One region of the Nonomuraea longicatena genome, then DNA from elsewhere that is predicted to be linked to it. Evidence: riboswitches for the same ligand, from Rfam matches in the RefSeq annotation. Region 1 holds a riboswitch; the other holds the start of a gene.
What was found. A riboswitch is a leader RNA that binds a small molecule or an ion and turns the genes downstream of it on or off. The one in region 1 is predicted to bind glycine.
Positions count from the first base shown of each region.

Region 2: another riboswitch for glycine. It lies ahead of gcvT (glycine cleavage system aminomethyltransferase GcvT); the one in region 1 lies ahead of gcvP (aminomethyl-transferring glycine dehydrogenase).

Region 1 is NZ_BAAAHQ010000025.1:39,431-46,413, forward strand. It holds gene clsA (cardiolipin synthase ClsA) at 82-663, shown strand; gene ABD120_RS24445 (double zinc ribbon and FHA domain-containing protein) at 1,206-1,718, shown strand; gene ftsR (transcriptional regulator FtsR) at 1,715-2,371, shown strand; gene ABD120_RS24455 (bifunctional nuclease family protein) at 2,466-2,936, shown strand; gene ABD120_RS24460 (MerR family transcriptional regulator) at 3,085-3,705, shown strand; glycine riboswitch at 3,732-3,824, shown strand; gene gcvP (aminomethyl-transferring glycine dehydrogenase) at 3,978-6,806, shown strand.
Region 2 is NZ_BAAAHQ010000063.1:23,806-30,788, reverse strand. It holds gene ABD120_RS38470 (helix-turn-helix domain-containing protein) at 1-886, shown strand, start outside; gene ABD120_RS38465 (L-serine ammonia-lyase) at 1,076-2,452, opposite strand; gene gcvH (glycine cleavage system protein GcvH) at 2,513-2,902, opposite strand; gene gcvT (glycine cleavage system aminomethyltransferase GcvT) at 2,903-3,985, opposite strand; glycine riboswitch at 4,019-4,115, opposite strand; glycine riboswitch at 4,116-4,213, opposite strand; gene ABD120_RS38450 (VOC family protein) at 4,260-4,673, opposite strand; gene ABD120_RS38445 (TetR/AcrR family transcriptional regulator) at 4,748-5,332, shown strand; gene ABD120_RS38440 (hypothetical protein) at 5,343-5,846, opposite strand; gene ABD120_RS38435 (DUF6286 domain-containing protein) at 5,847-6,449, opposite strand; gene ABD120_RS38430 (alanine racemase) at 6,588-6,983, shown strand, end outside.

The sequences.
Region 1 (6,983 bases):
ACAGGTCATGAGACGTGCGGTCTCGGCCGGCCGGCCGTGCGCGGCGCAGCACATGGACATGGGGGACAGTAGGGTCACAACGTGAGTGTGACTTCTGGGGAGGACCGGATCTGGACGGTTCCGAACCTGCTGAGCTTCCTGCGCCTGCTGGGCGTGCCCGTGTTCCTCTGGCTCGTCCTCGGCCCCCAGGCCGATATGTGGGCCATCGCACTGCTGGCCGTGGCCGGGTTCACCGACTGGCTCGACGGCAAGATCGCGCGGGCGTTCAACCAGACGAGCCGGCTGGGCCGGATCATCGATCCGGCCGCGGACAAGCTGTACGTGTTCGCGACCGTCATCGGTCTGCTGCTGCGCGAGGTGATCCCGTGGTGGCTCGTGGCGCTGATCCTGGGGCGGGAAATCTTCGTCTCGTGTTTCGTTCCCGTGCTCCGCAAGCACGGTTATCGGGCGCTCCAGGTGCATTATCTGGGCAAGGCGGCCATGTTCAACCTCATGTACGCGTTCCCGCTGCTCTTCCTGGCCTCCCACTCCGGCTGGTATGCCGAAATATCCCGCATTGTCGGGTGGGCCTTCGCCCTCTGGGGCGTGGGCCTGTACTGGTGGGCGGCAGTGTTGTACGTGGTGCAGGTGCGCCAGCTGGTCAAAGCCGACAAACAGGAGTAACGCCTGCAAAGAGGGTGCCATGTCCGGCCCTCGCGCCCCCGGACCGGCCCTTCCCCTTCCATCGACCGGCTCCCCGTACAAGTCGGGACCGTCGCCGCCGCGCTGCCCGGCCGGAACGCATCGGAGACGTCCCCGATGATCATTCTCCGGGATATCGACTTACGCCAGTAGTTCCCTTCTCATCATGAAATACCGGACCTTATGAGAAAGGCGTGCGATGCCCTTTCGGCAACCCGCCGGACGGCCCGGCCCCGTGATCCTCTGCGGCGGCCCGCGACCCCGCCCGCCCCTCCCGGAGCCGGTGCGCAGGGCCCGAAACGCCGGGCGGGACGCCGGAACGTGGTAGAAAGGCGCGCGGCGGCATGGACCTTGAGCCGCGCTCAGCGGTAACTTTGTCACCGTCCAAACCTGTCGTCCAGCGCCCCGCCTTGACCTTTCCCGCTGATCAGCGTAAGTTGCGGCATTCGCAAACTTGAAGAGCGAAGCGAGGCGCGCCCCGAGCACCGTCGCCGCGACTTCGCGGTAGGAGGCCGAGCCGATCGATGCCGAGCGTCTACTGCACGCAGTGCGGGCACGCCAACCCCGAGGATGCCCGTTTCTGTTCCCGTTGTGGAACACCGGTGACCAGATACGAGGTCCCCGGTGACACCACGTCGACGATCTCGGTCGCGGGAATCGAGGCGTACGAGGCGGAGACCGGTGAGTTCTTGCTCGCCGAGCGCCAGCTGGTCGAGCAGCTGCCGCCCGGAGCCGCGCTGCTGACCGTCACCAGGGGCCCCAACGTGGGCAGCAGGTTCCGCCTCGACAAGGACCTGACCACCACCGGGCGCCACCCGGAAAGCGACATCTTCCTCGATGACATCACGGTCTCGCGCAGGCACGTGGAGTTCTACCGCCACAGAGGCGGGCAGTTCTCGGTGCGCGACGTGGGCAGCCTCAACGGCACCTACGTCAACCGCGAGCGCATCGAGGAAGTGCCGCTGCACTCCGGCGACGAAGTGCAGATCGGGAAGTTCCGCCTCGTCTTCCTGATGCGGACCGCCGTCGGCGCATGAGCTCGCAGGCGGCGCGCTCGCACATGAGCATCGGGGAGGTGCTCGGCCTGCTGCGGTCCGAGTTCCCCGACATCACCATCTCCAAGATCCGGTTCCTGGAGGGCGAGGGGCTCATCGAGCCCGAGCGCAGCCCCTCCGGCTACCGCAAGTTCACCCACCTGCACGTCGAGCAGCTGAGGTACATCCTGCGCGAGCAGCGGGACCACTACCTGCCGCTGCGGGTGATCAAGGAGAAGCTGGCCGAGGAGTTCGGCCGCCCGCGCGCGCTGCAGGAGGGGCCGCCCGAGGTGCGGCTGTCTCGCACCGAACTCCTGGAGGCCGCGGGCCTGTCGGAGGAGGCTCTCGCCGAACTCGAGGACTACGGGCTGCTCGCGGCCACGGCCAGGCGCTACGACGAGGACGCGCTCGTGATCGCCCGGTCGGTGGCGGCCCTGTCCCGTTTCGGGCTGCACGCCCGCCACCTGCGCGCGGTCAAGGCCGCGGCGGAGCGGGAGAGCGGGCTGGTGGAGCAGTCGGTCGCACCCATCCTGAAGCGCCGCGCTCCCGGCGCCATCGGCCACGCGGACGAGGCCGCGAGGGAACTGTCGAGGCTGCTGCTGGACCTGCACGCCGCGTTGTTCAGGGTCGGCATCAAGGATGTTCTGGGCCGGTGAGTTCACGAGTAGGTCACCGGCGGACCCTTCGGGCACCGGTGGGTGTTACGTTGAATTGCATAAGTGCCGTCAGGTGTCGGATACGGAGCAGCTCGTGTTGCAGATGGAGGTAGTGGGCGTTCGCGTAGAAATGCCCACAAATCAGCCGATCGTCCTCCTCAAGGAGGCGCACGGTGAGCGGTTCCTGCCCATCTGGATCGGCATGACCGAGGCCACGGCCATCGCGCTGGCCCAGGCGGAGGAGCCGCCCCCGCGGCCGCTGACCCACGACCTGTTCAGGGACGTGCTCAGCGCGCTGGGCGTCGGCCTGCGCGAGATCAACATCACCGCTTTGCGCGACGGCATCTTCTACGCCGATCTGGTCTTCTCCAACGGGGTCGAGGTGAGCGCCAGGCCGTCCGACTCCATCGCCCTGGCTCTGCGCACCGGAGCGCGCATCTACGCCAGCGAGGAGGTCGTCCAGGAGGCCGGGGTGATCATCCCGGACGACCAGGAGGACGAGGTGGAGAAGTTCAGGGAGTTCCTTGACACGATCTCGCCCGAGGACTTCGGCAGGGCGGGGTAGGTATTTCAGTGCATTTACGCTTCACGACGCGCCGAGCCGGATCGTTGACTGTGCCTGGTCACGGTCCTACGGTGCAAGTGAAACCCGTGGTCGCCCTTTTACGAACCCCCAGATCAGGCCATGGGATGAGAGAAAGCCGGAGGTCCGCGTGGCGGTCAGCAGCGGCGAGGGAAAGACGGCCGGCCAGGAAGATCCGGTGCGGCGCGAGAGTGCGCGGCAGCGTGCCGGAGAGCAGGGTCTGCTCTTCGACGACGCGCCGTCCGCGCTGCCGGCTGACATCGGCTACCGGGGCCCGACGGCCTGCGCGGCGGCCGGCATCACCTACAGGCAGCTCGACTACTGGGCCCGCACCGGGCTCGTCGAGCCAACGATAAGAGCCGCGCAGGGCTCCGGGTCGCAGCGTCTGTACAGCTTCCGCGACATCCTGGTGCTCAAAGTGGTCAAGCGGCTGCTCGACACCGGCGTCTCGCTGCAGCAGATACGCACGGCCGTCCAGCATCTGCGCGACCGGGGTGTCGGCGACCTTGCGCAGATCACGCTCATGAGCGACGGCGTCAGCGTCTACGAGTGCACCTCGGCCGACGAGGTCATCGACCTGCTCCAGGGCGGTCAGGGCGTGTTCGGCATCGCACTCGGCCGCGTCTGGCGCGAGGTCGAGGGGTCGCTCGCGGAGCTGCCGGGGGAACGAGCGGCGGCCGGTGACGACGACCCGGCCGACCACCCAGGTGACGAACTCGCACAACGCAGGCGTGCCCGACGTATCGGGTAAGTAGTAACCTATGCCCTGAAGGCTGATGACCCCCTGCGGGAGAGTCCCCGACCCGGTCGGGGCGCCGAAGGAGCAACCCTCCCCGGAATCTCTCAGGCAACCGGTACCGCTGGGGCGAGGCAACTCTGGAAAGCGGGCGCGTCCGCCAGACGCGCCTCACCGACGGTGCAAGCCCCCGTTCGTGAGGGGTGAAGCTCTCAGGTTCCATGACAGAGGGGGAGATCCGGCCACCGCGCAAGCCTGGTCTCCACAGCCTCCGGGAGGGCACCCTCATGACCGACCTGACAGCCCCGCCGTTCGCCACCCGGCATATCGGCCCTTCCGCCGACGAGCAGCAGCGCATGCTGGAGGCGGTGGGCTTCGAGTCCGTCGCCGACCTGGTCGCGGTCGCCGTCCCCGAGGCCATCCGGGTGAAGGACCCTCTGAAGCTGCCGGCCGCCGCCACCGAGAGCGAGACGATCGCCGAACTGCGCGCGCTGGCCGACCGCAACCAGGTCATGACCTCGATGATCGGCCTGGGCTACCACGACACGATCACGCCCGCCGTCATCCGGCGCAACCTGCTGGAGAACCCCGGCTGGTACACCGCGTACACGCCGTACCAGCCCGAGATCTCCCAGGGCCGCCTGGAGGCGCTGCTCAACTTCCAGACCGTCGTCTCCGACCTCACCGGCCTCGACGTGGCCGGGGCCTCCCTCCTCGACGAGGGCACGGCCGCCGCCGAGGCGATGACGCTGGCCCGCCGGGCGGGCCGGTCGAAGAGCGCCGTGTTCGTCGTCGACGCCGACGCTCTGCCCCAGACCAAGGCCGTCCTCGCCACCCGCGCCGAGCCCCTCGGCATCGAACTGGTCTTCAGCGACCTCGACGGCGATCTGCCCGAGTGCTTCGGCGTCCTGGTGCAGTACCCCGGCGCCTCCGGGCGGGTGCGCGACTTCCGTGCCGTCGCCGAGCGTGCCCACGCCTCCGGGGCGATCGTCGTGGCCGCCGCCGACCTGCTTGCCCTCACCCTGCTCGCCTCGCCCGGTTCTCTGGGCGCCGACATCGCGATCGGCTCCTCCCAGCGCTTCGGCGTGCCGTTCGGATTCGGTGGCCCGCACGCCGCGTACATGTCCGTGCGCGAAGGGTTGCAGCGGCAGATGCCCGGCCGCCTCGTCGGCGTCTCCGTCGACGCCGACGGCGCTCCCGCCTACCGCCTGGCCCTCCAGACCCGCGAGCAGCACATCCGCCGCGAGAAGGCCACCAGCAACATCTGCACCGCGCAGGTGCTGCTGGCCGTCATCGCCGGAATGTACGCCGTCTACCACGGCCCCGACGGGCTGCGCCGCATCGCCCGCCGCGCCCACGCCCACGCCGTCACCCTCGCCGAGGTACTGCGCGCGGGCCGGGTCGAGGTCGTCCACGAGGTGTTCTTCGACACGGTGACCGCCCGCGTGCCCGGCCGCGCCGCCCAGGTCGTCGCCGAGGCCGCCAAGCGCGGGGTCAACGTGTGGCAGGCCGACGCCGACCACGTCTCCGTCGCCTGCGACGAGAAGACCGAACTCGCCCACCTGGAGCGGGTCGCCGCCGCCTTCGGTATCCCTGTCGAGCTGTCGGATCTGGCCGACGAGCGCGCCCTGCCCGCCGGGCTCGCCCGCGACGACGACTACCTCACCCACCCCGTCTTCCACAGCCACCGTTCGGAGACCGCGCTGCTGCGCTACCTGCGCAAGCTCCAGGACAAGGACATCGCGCTCGACCGCTCCATGATCCCGCTGGGCTCCTGCACCATGAAGCTCAACGCGACCACCGAGATGGAGCCCATCACCTGGCCCGAGTTCGCCGCCGTGCACCCGTACGCGCCCGCCGAGCAGGCCGAGGGCTACCTGGAGCTGATCGGCACGCTTGAGTCCTGGCTGGCCGAGGTGACCGGCTACGACGCCGTCTCCATCCAGCCGAACGCCGGATCCCAGGGCGAGTTCGCCGGGCTGCTGGCCATCCGCGCCTACCACCGGGCCAACGGCGACCTCGGCCGCGACGTCTGCCTCATCCCGTCCTCCGCGCACGGCACCAACGCCGCCAGCGCCGTCATGGCCGGGATGCGGGTCGTCGTGGTCGCCTGCGACGACGACGGCAACGTCGACCTCGCCGACCTCGACGCGAAGCTGGCCAAGCACCGCGACACCCTGGCCGCGATCATGGTCACCTACCCCTCGACCCACGGGGTGTACGAGGAGGCCATCACCGAGATCTGCGCCAAGGTCCACGACGCGGGCGGCCAGGTGTACGTCGACGGCGCCAACCTCAACGCGCTCGTCGGCCTCGCCAAGCCGGGCGAGTTCGGGGCCGACGTGTCCCACCTCAACCTGCACAAGACCTTCTGCATCCCGCACGGCGGCGGCGGGCCCGGCGTCGGACCCGTCGCGGTCCGCGGCCACCTGACCCCCTACCTGCCCGGCCACGCGCTGCGCGACGGCTCGCCGGTCGGGCCGGTGTCGGCGGCGCCGTACGGGTCGGCCGGGATCCTGCCGATCTCCTGGGCCTACATCCGCATGATGGGCGGCGAGGGCCTGCGCTCGGCCACCGAGCAGGCGATCCTGTCGGCCAACTACCTCGCCCGCCGCCTGGCCCCCCACTACCCGGTCCTGTACACCGGGCGCGGCGGGCTGGTTGCCCACGAGTGCATCATCGACCTGCGCCAGATCACCAAGGAGACCGGCGTCACCGTCGACGACGTCGCCAAGCGCCTCATCGACTACGGCTTCCACGCGCCCACCATGTCCTTCCCGGTGGCGGGCACGCTGATGATCGAGCCGACGGAGAGCGAGGACCTGGGCGAACTGGACCGCTTCGCCGAGGCGATGGTCGCCATCCGGGGCGAGATCGCCAAGGTGGCCTCCGGCGCCTACGACGCGACGGACAACCCGCTGCGCAACGCGCCGCACACCGCCGAGTCGGTGGCCGCCGACGAGTGGACGCACCCGTACTCGCGGACCGAGGCGGCCTACCCGCTGGCCTCGCTGCGCGACGGCAAGTACTGGGTGCCGGTCCGCCGCATCGACCAGGCATACGGGGACCGCAACCTGGTGTGCTCCTGCCCGCCGTTGTCGGCGTACGAGGACTAGGGCTTCCCGCTTCTTCGTAGAAGGCTGGTCTGAGTCACGGCGTAGAGGCTCTGTCTATTACGGCGAAGCCACCGGCACGCGCCCCGCCGTCCCCGGCTCGCGGCCTCCAGCGCCGCCGCTCGGTCTGACACCGGGCCCGCCGTGACGACTCCGCTGTGAGCCGTCCGACGGGCCCGC
Region 2 (6,983 bases), on a different contig from region 1:
CGAAGCCACTGTGGACGAGCTGGCTTCGATCTACTCGAAGACACCGCCTGCGGCGCTCCTCAGGAGAGTGCGTGTGCATCTCGGGTATGTCAGCCGTTTGCTGGACGGCAAGAAGACGCTCGCGCAACACCGTCGCCTTGTCGTAACCGAGGGCTGGCTGTCACTTATCGGTGCCACTTGTCACATCGATCTCAAAAACCAACCTGCCGCCGCCGCACAACTGCGAACTGCAAGGCACCTGGCCAAGCAAGCCGAACATCCGGAAATCATCGCGTGGTGCCTGGAGACAGAAGCATGGCAGGTACTCATCGACGGCGATTACCGGCGGGCCGTGACGCTTTCTCAGGAGGCACAGGCCGTGGCTCCTCGCGGAACTTCGGTCCATGTGCAGGCGATCGCCCAAGAAGGCCGGGCATGGGCACGTCTCGGGGCGGGCGCCGAAACCCGGGATGCGCTCAATCGGGTTCACGGCCTGGTTTCCCCGATGCGCATGCCGGATCGCCCGGAGCACCATTACCGCTACGACCCGGCCAAAAGCGACGCCTACACCGCCACGACACTTGCGTGGATCGGCGACACCGCCGCCGAATCGTACGCCAGGCAGGTGCTGACCCGCCTGGAGGCACCCACGGACGGCGGTCCCCGACCTCGTCGCGCGGCCTCCGCCCGACTGGATCTCGCGCTGGCACTGTTGGCAAGCGGCCAACTCGAAGAAGCAGGCCACGTGACCGGCGAGGCTATGACCAGCGGCATGCTGGTGCCATCGAGTCATTGGCGTGCCGCCGAAATCATCGCCGAGGTGGGAGCACGTGGTCTACCCGAGGCAACGGAACTGCTAGAGATGTACCGGGAACTTCGGCGTCACGCCGCCGCCGTATCGACGTGACCCGGTGTCCGTTCTTCCCGAAAACGGAACACGTCCGCACCCTGCCGTTCCGAATTCCCAGTCTCAGCGAGATCACGAACCCCAGCCACGCGGGGAGCGCTCGCCCGGGGTGTGGGGCGAAGCCCCACCGTGACAGCCCGAACCCCGAGGCGCGAAGCGCCGCTGGTGAGGACCTTGCCTTCAGGACCTTCAGCACTCGATGACGTTGACGGCCAGGCCGCCGCGTGAGGTCTCCTTGTATTTGTCCAGCATGTCCCGGCCGGTGTCGCGCATCGTCTTGATGGCCTTGTCCAGGCTGACGAAGTGGCGGCCGTCGCCGCGCAGGGCGATGCGGCCCGCCGCGATGGCCTTGATCGAGGCGACCGCGTTGCGTTCGATGCACGGGATCTGGACCAGCCCGCCGATCGGGTCGCAGGTCAGCCCCAGGTTGTGTTCGATGCCGATCTCGGCCGCGTTCTCCACCTGCTCGGGGGTGCCGCCCAGGACCTCGGTCAGGCCCGCGGCCGCCATCGAGCACGCCGAGCCCACCTCGCCCTGGCACCCTACCTCCGCCCCCGAGATCGACGCGTTCTCCTTGAACAGGACGCCGATCGCGGCCGCCGTCAGCAGGAAGCGGACGACCCCGTCGTCATCGGCCTGCGGGACGAACCGGGTGTAGTAGGTCAGCACCGCCGGGATGATCCCGGCCGCGCCGTTGGTGGGGGCGGTGACGATGCGGCCGCCGGCCGCGTTCTCCTCGTTTACGGCGAGGGCGAACAGCGACACCCAGTCCATCGTCTGCAGCGGGTCCTTCTCGGGGGACTCACTGCACAGGCGCCGGTGGAGCTGGTGGGCACGCCGTTTGACCTTGAGGCCGCCGGGCAGCACGCCCTCCTTGGCGATGCCGCGCCGTACGCACTCGCCCATGACCTGCCACAGGTGCAGGATGCCGCTGCGGATCTCCTGCTCGGTACGGCCGAACGCCCTCTCGTTGGCCAGCATGAGCCCGGAGATGGACAGCCCGGTGTTGGAGCAGTGCTTCAGCAGTTCCTCGGCGGTGGTGAAGGGGTAGGGCAGGACGGTGTCGTCGGGCTTGATGCGGTCGGCGCCGGTGGCGTTCTCGTCGACCACGAAGCCGCCGCCGACCGAGTAGTAGATCTTCTCGCGCAGGACGGTGCCGTCCTCGGCGCGGGCGGTGAAGCGCATCCCGTTGGGGTGGCCGGGCAGGGAGATCTTGCGTTCGAAGACGAGGTCCTCGCCGACGACGAAGGGGATCTCCTTGGTGCCGTAGAGGCGGACGGTGCCGGAGGTGCGCATCTCGGCGAGTCTGTCGTCGACGGTGTCGACGTCGACCAGTTCCGGCTTCTCTCCGGACAGGCCGAGCAGGACGGCCTTGTCGCTGCCGTGGCCTTTGCCGGTCAGGCCGAGCGAGCCGTACAGGATCGCCTCGACGCGAGCGGTGGCGTCGAGGAGGCCGTCGGTGTCGAGACCTCGGGCGAACTTGTGGGCGGCGGCCATCGGGCCGCCGGTGTGCGAGCTCGACGGACCGATGCCGATCTTGAAGAGGTCGAAGACGCTGATCGCCATGGGATGCGCCCTTCCGCGCTGGTGGTGCGCCGGGGCCCGGCAGGGCCCCGGCATGGTGGGTCAGGACTCGGCGGAGGTGAGGGCGGCGTACTCCTCGGCCGTCAGGAGGTTCTCGGGGTCGCCCTCCAGGCGGATGCGGAACATCCAGCCGTCGCCGTACGGGTCGCTGTTGCAGAGTGAGGGGTCGTCGACGACGGCCCGGTTCACCTCGATGACCTCGCCGCCGACGGGGGCGTAGATCTCGCTGACCGACTTGGTCGACTCGACCTCGCCGATGGACTCGCCTTCCTCGACGTTCACACCCACCTCGGGAAGCTGGACGAAGACGACGTCACCGAGGGCGTCGGCGGCGAAGGCGGTGATCCCGACGGTCAGCGTCAGGCCGTCGTCGAGGCCGGCCACCCACTCGTGCTCCTTGGTGTAGCTCAGCTCGTCAGGGATGTTGCTCACTTACTTCCTCCTGTAGAAAGGCAGCTCGACCAGGTCCACGCCTTCGTGGCTGCCTCGGATGTCCACGGCCAGTCCTTCGGTGACTCCAGTGTCCACGTAGGCCATCGCGATCGGCTTCCCGAGGGTCTGGGAAGGCGCTCCGCTGGTGACCTCGCCGACGACGGCGCCGTCCTTGGTCACGGGGTACCCGTGGCGGGGCACCCTGCGGCCCTGGGCGACGAGTCCGACCAGGCGGCGCCGGGGCGGAGTGTCCTTGACCGCCTCCAGCGCCGCCCGGCCGACGAAGTCTCCGGGCTTGTCGAATTTCACCACTCGTCCCAGTCCCGCGTCGAACGGGGTGAGGGCGGTGGACAGCTCGTTGCCGTACAGCGGCATGCCCGCCTCCAGGCGGAGCGTGTCGCGGGAGGACAGCCCGGCGGCCACCAGCCCGTACGGTTCCCCCGCCTTGGTCAGCGCGTGCCAGAGCGAGACGGCGTCGGCGTTCGCGACGAACAGCTCGAATCCATCCTCACCGGTGTAGCCGGTGCGCGCGATGAGCGCCTGGGCTCCGGCGACGGTGCCGGGCAGTCCGGCGTAGTACTTGAGGCCGGGCAGGTCGGCGTCGGTGAGCGTGGCGAGGATCTCCTGCGCGCGCGGTCCCTGCACCGCGATGAGCGCGTACTGGTCGGAGCGGTCCTCGACGGCCGCGTCGAAGGCGCTGGAGCGGGTGGTCAGCTCACGGGCGACGAGTTCGTAGTTGGAGGCGTTGGCGACGACCATGAACTCCTCGTCGCCGAGGCGATAGACGATGAGGTCGTCGAGGACGCCGCCCTCGGCGTTGACGATCATGGTGTAGCGGGCGCGGCCGACGGCGAGGGCGGACAGGTGGCCGACGAGGGCGTGGTCGAGGGCCTGCCCGGCCTGCGGGCCGGTCACGAAGATCTCGCCCATGTGGGAGAGATCGAACAGTCCGGCTGCGGTGCGTACGGCGGTGTGCTCGATGGACTCGCTGCCGTAGCGCAGGGGCATGAGCCAGCCCGCGAAGTCGGTCAGTGTCGCGCCGAGACTCTCATGGATGTCTCGCAGCGGCGTCGGTCGGGACATGTGCGCACCTCAGGGCAGGATCGGATGCCAGCATCCTCCCCCTCTGTCATGGTTGCCTGAGAGCTTCGCCCGGGTTTTGCCGGACTTTCACCTTCGGCGAGGTCGCAAGGACCTGCTTTCCAGAGGCCACCTCGCCCGCGCGGTCCTTTGCCTTGAGAGGTTCGCGGGGAGGGCTTGCTCCTTCAGGGTTCCTGACCGGGTGTCAGGACGCTCTCCCGCGTGGGTTCATCGGTGCCACCGCCAGCCTAGTGCCGCCATGGGGGTGTTGTCGCGTTCAGGATGTGCTGTCCACGAACTGGGAGGCGTACTCCTCGGTGGGCGGAATGTTGGTGATGATGTCGATGAGGAGGCCGTTGGGGTCGGCGACGATGAAGTGTCGCTGCCCGAAGTCCTCGGTGCGGAGGTCGAGTTCGGCTTTCAGGCCCTCCTTGACGACCAGGCGCTCCCATTCGGCGTCCACGTCCTCGACCTCGACGTTGAGCAGGACGCCCTGGGCGGTCTTGCGGTAGGCGGCGGGCACGGTGGGGTGGGCGTGGTCGAGCAGGGCCAGTTCGTGGCCGCCACGTCGCAGGCTGACGTACCAGTCGGCCTCGAAGGTGATCTCGAAGCCGAACAGGTTCACGTAGAAGTCGCGCGACTCCCGGATGCGGGAGGTGCCGATCACGGGGTAGAGGCTCTGGAGTTTCACGGTGAATCCTTTCACATACCGCTGGTATGCGAGTAAGCTAGTTCGCATACCAGCGGTATGTCAAGGAGGAGTCCATGCCGAGCACGCGAGCGGAACAGCGGGCCCAGACCAGGCGCGCCCTGATGGCCGAGAGCAGGCGGCTGTTCGCCACCGAGGGGTACGCCGCCGTGGGCCTGTCGGAGATCGTCTCGGCCGCCGGGGTGACCAAGGGCGCGCTCTACCACCACTTCGCCAGCAAGGCCGAGCTGTTCGAGGCCGTGCTCGCCGAGGTCCAGCAGGAGGTGGCCGACCGGGTCGCCACGGCCGCCGACCGGCAGTCCGACCCGTGGGAGCAGCTGACCACCGGCTGCCGCACGTTCCTGGCGGCCAGCACCGCGCCGGAGATCCAGCGGATCATGCTCATCGACGGCCCGGCCGTACTCGGCTGGTCGCGCTGGCGCGAACTCGACGAGGCGGGCTCCGGACGACACCTGGAGGAGTCGCTGTCGGCCCTCATCGCGGCGGGCGTGATCACGCCGCAGCCCGTCGCCCCGTTGACCCGCCTGCTGTCCGGGGCCATGAACGAGGCGGCGCTGTGGCTGGCCGACTCCTCCGGCCCCGACGACCTCGCCGCCACCCAGGCCGCCCTCTCCCGGATGCTGGCGGCCCTGCGAACTTGAGACTGCGGGCTTAGTTCTTGCGCACGTGCAACCGGATGACCGTGCCCAGGTCGTCGTCGCGGACCTCGCGCCGGATCCGGCCGACGATGTCCTTGTCCAGCTTGCCGACCACCGCGCCGACGTCGGTCGTCGCCGGGCAGGTCAGGTTGACGCGGAGGCGGTCGGCGCGGCCCACCACCCGCACCACCGCACGGGACAGGCCCTCGACGTCCTTCAGGCCCACGCACAGCATGGCCGTGCCCGTGCCGTCGCGCGCGCCCCTGCGCCCCCAGCCGAGGCTGAGCAGCAGCCAGCGCAGCGTGGTCAGGGCCAGCAGTACCAGAGCCAGGGCCGTGAGCCACAGCGCCCACGGGTGGGCGGCGACCGCGTCCGCGCTCTCCTGCGGCAGCAGCTTGGCGCGCGGCGCCTGGCCCGGCAGCTTGGACTGGCCGCGCAGGTAGGCGTACACGCCGACGGCGAGCAGGACGAGGCCGACGACCGCGAGGCCGATCCGGTTTCCCGAGTACTGCTTCATCTACAGCCCCCTCCGGCGCAGCCGTACGACGACCTCGCCCGCGCACAGCGCGCCGAGGCCCGCCAAGCGGTCGCCCACGGCGGTGCCGACCTGCCTGAGCATGGCGCCCGAACTCTCCGGGCCGGTGACGACGGTGACCTCGATCGTGCGCTTGCGCAGCCGCACGCGGGCGTGGCCGACGCCGTCCACCGCCTGGGCGACCGCGCGGACCGTACGGCGCAGGCCCGAGCGGGTGATCCCGATGACGATCAGCGGGTCGCCGGTCTCGACCGGCACCAGCCTGGTACGGCCCGGCAGCACCGCGAGCCCCAGCATCACCGTCCCGGCGACGGCCACGACCAGCGCGACGAAGGAGATCTCCCACCACGTCGTCCGCCCCGCCAGCGCGATGGCGCGCTCCAGGGGCAGCCAGCGGAGCGGGCGGCCCACGAGCGCGCAGACCACCTCGGCGGCGCTCAGCCCGAGCAGTGCGGTGAGGGTGAGGGCGAGGACCGATCCTGCGGGGGTTCGCGCGGGTTTGAGCACCCGGGTGGATCTGCGAAGCGGGGTCTCCGGCTGGGCGAAGGCGGCCGCGCCGGGCAGCAGTTGCTGGAGCGTGGTCATCACAGCTCCCAGGGGTATCGGCTCCCGTATCCGCCGGGCCGCCTCCCCGCCGCCGGTTTGCCGGATCATTACAGGCCCGCCCGATTAACGCGAACCATGCTCATGTTATTTTGCCCGGTATGCAACTACCCTGCTGATATGGATGACCGCCAGCGCTACGATCGCGCGACGTCCGCCCTTGAACCCCCCTTCGCGATCCTCGACCTGGCGGCCATGCGGGCGAACGCGGCCGACCTCGCGCGGCGGGCCGGCGGCAAGCCGATCCGCGTCGCCACCAAGTCCGTGCGCTCGCGCCCGCTGCTCGAACTCCTCCTCTCGCTGCCCGGCTTCCGCGGCCTCATGGCGTTCACGCTGCCCGAAGCGCTCTGGCTGGTCTCCCACGGCTTCACCGACGTCCTCGTCGCCTACCCGAGCGCGGACCGGGCCGCCCTCGCGCGCCTGGCCGCCGACCCCGTCGCCGCGCGCGAGATCACGCTCACCGTCGACTCCGCCGCCCACCTCACCCACCTCGACGAGGCCCTGGCCGATGCGGGA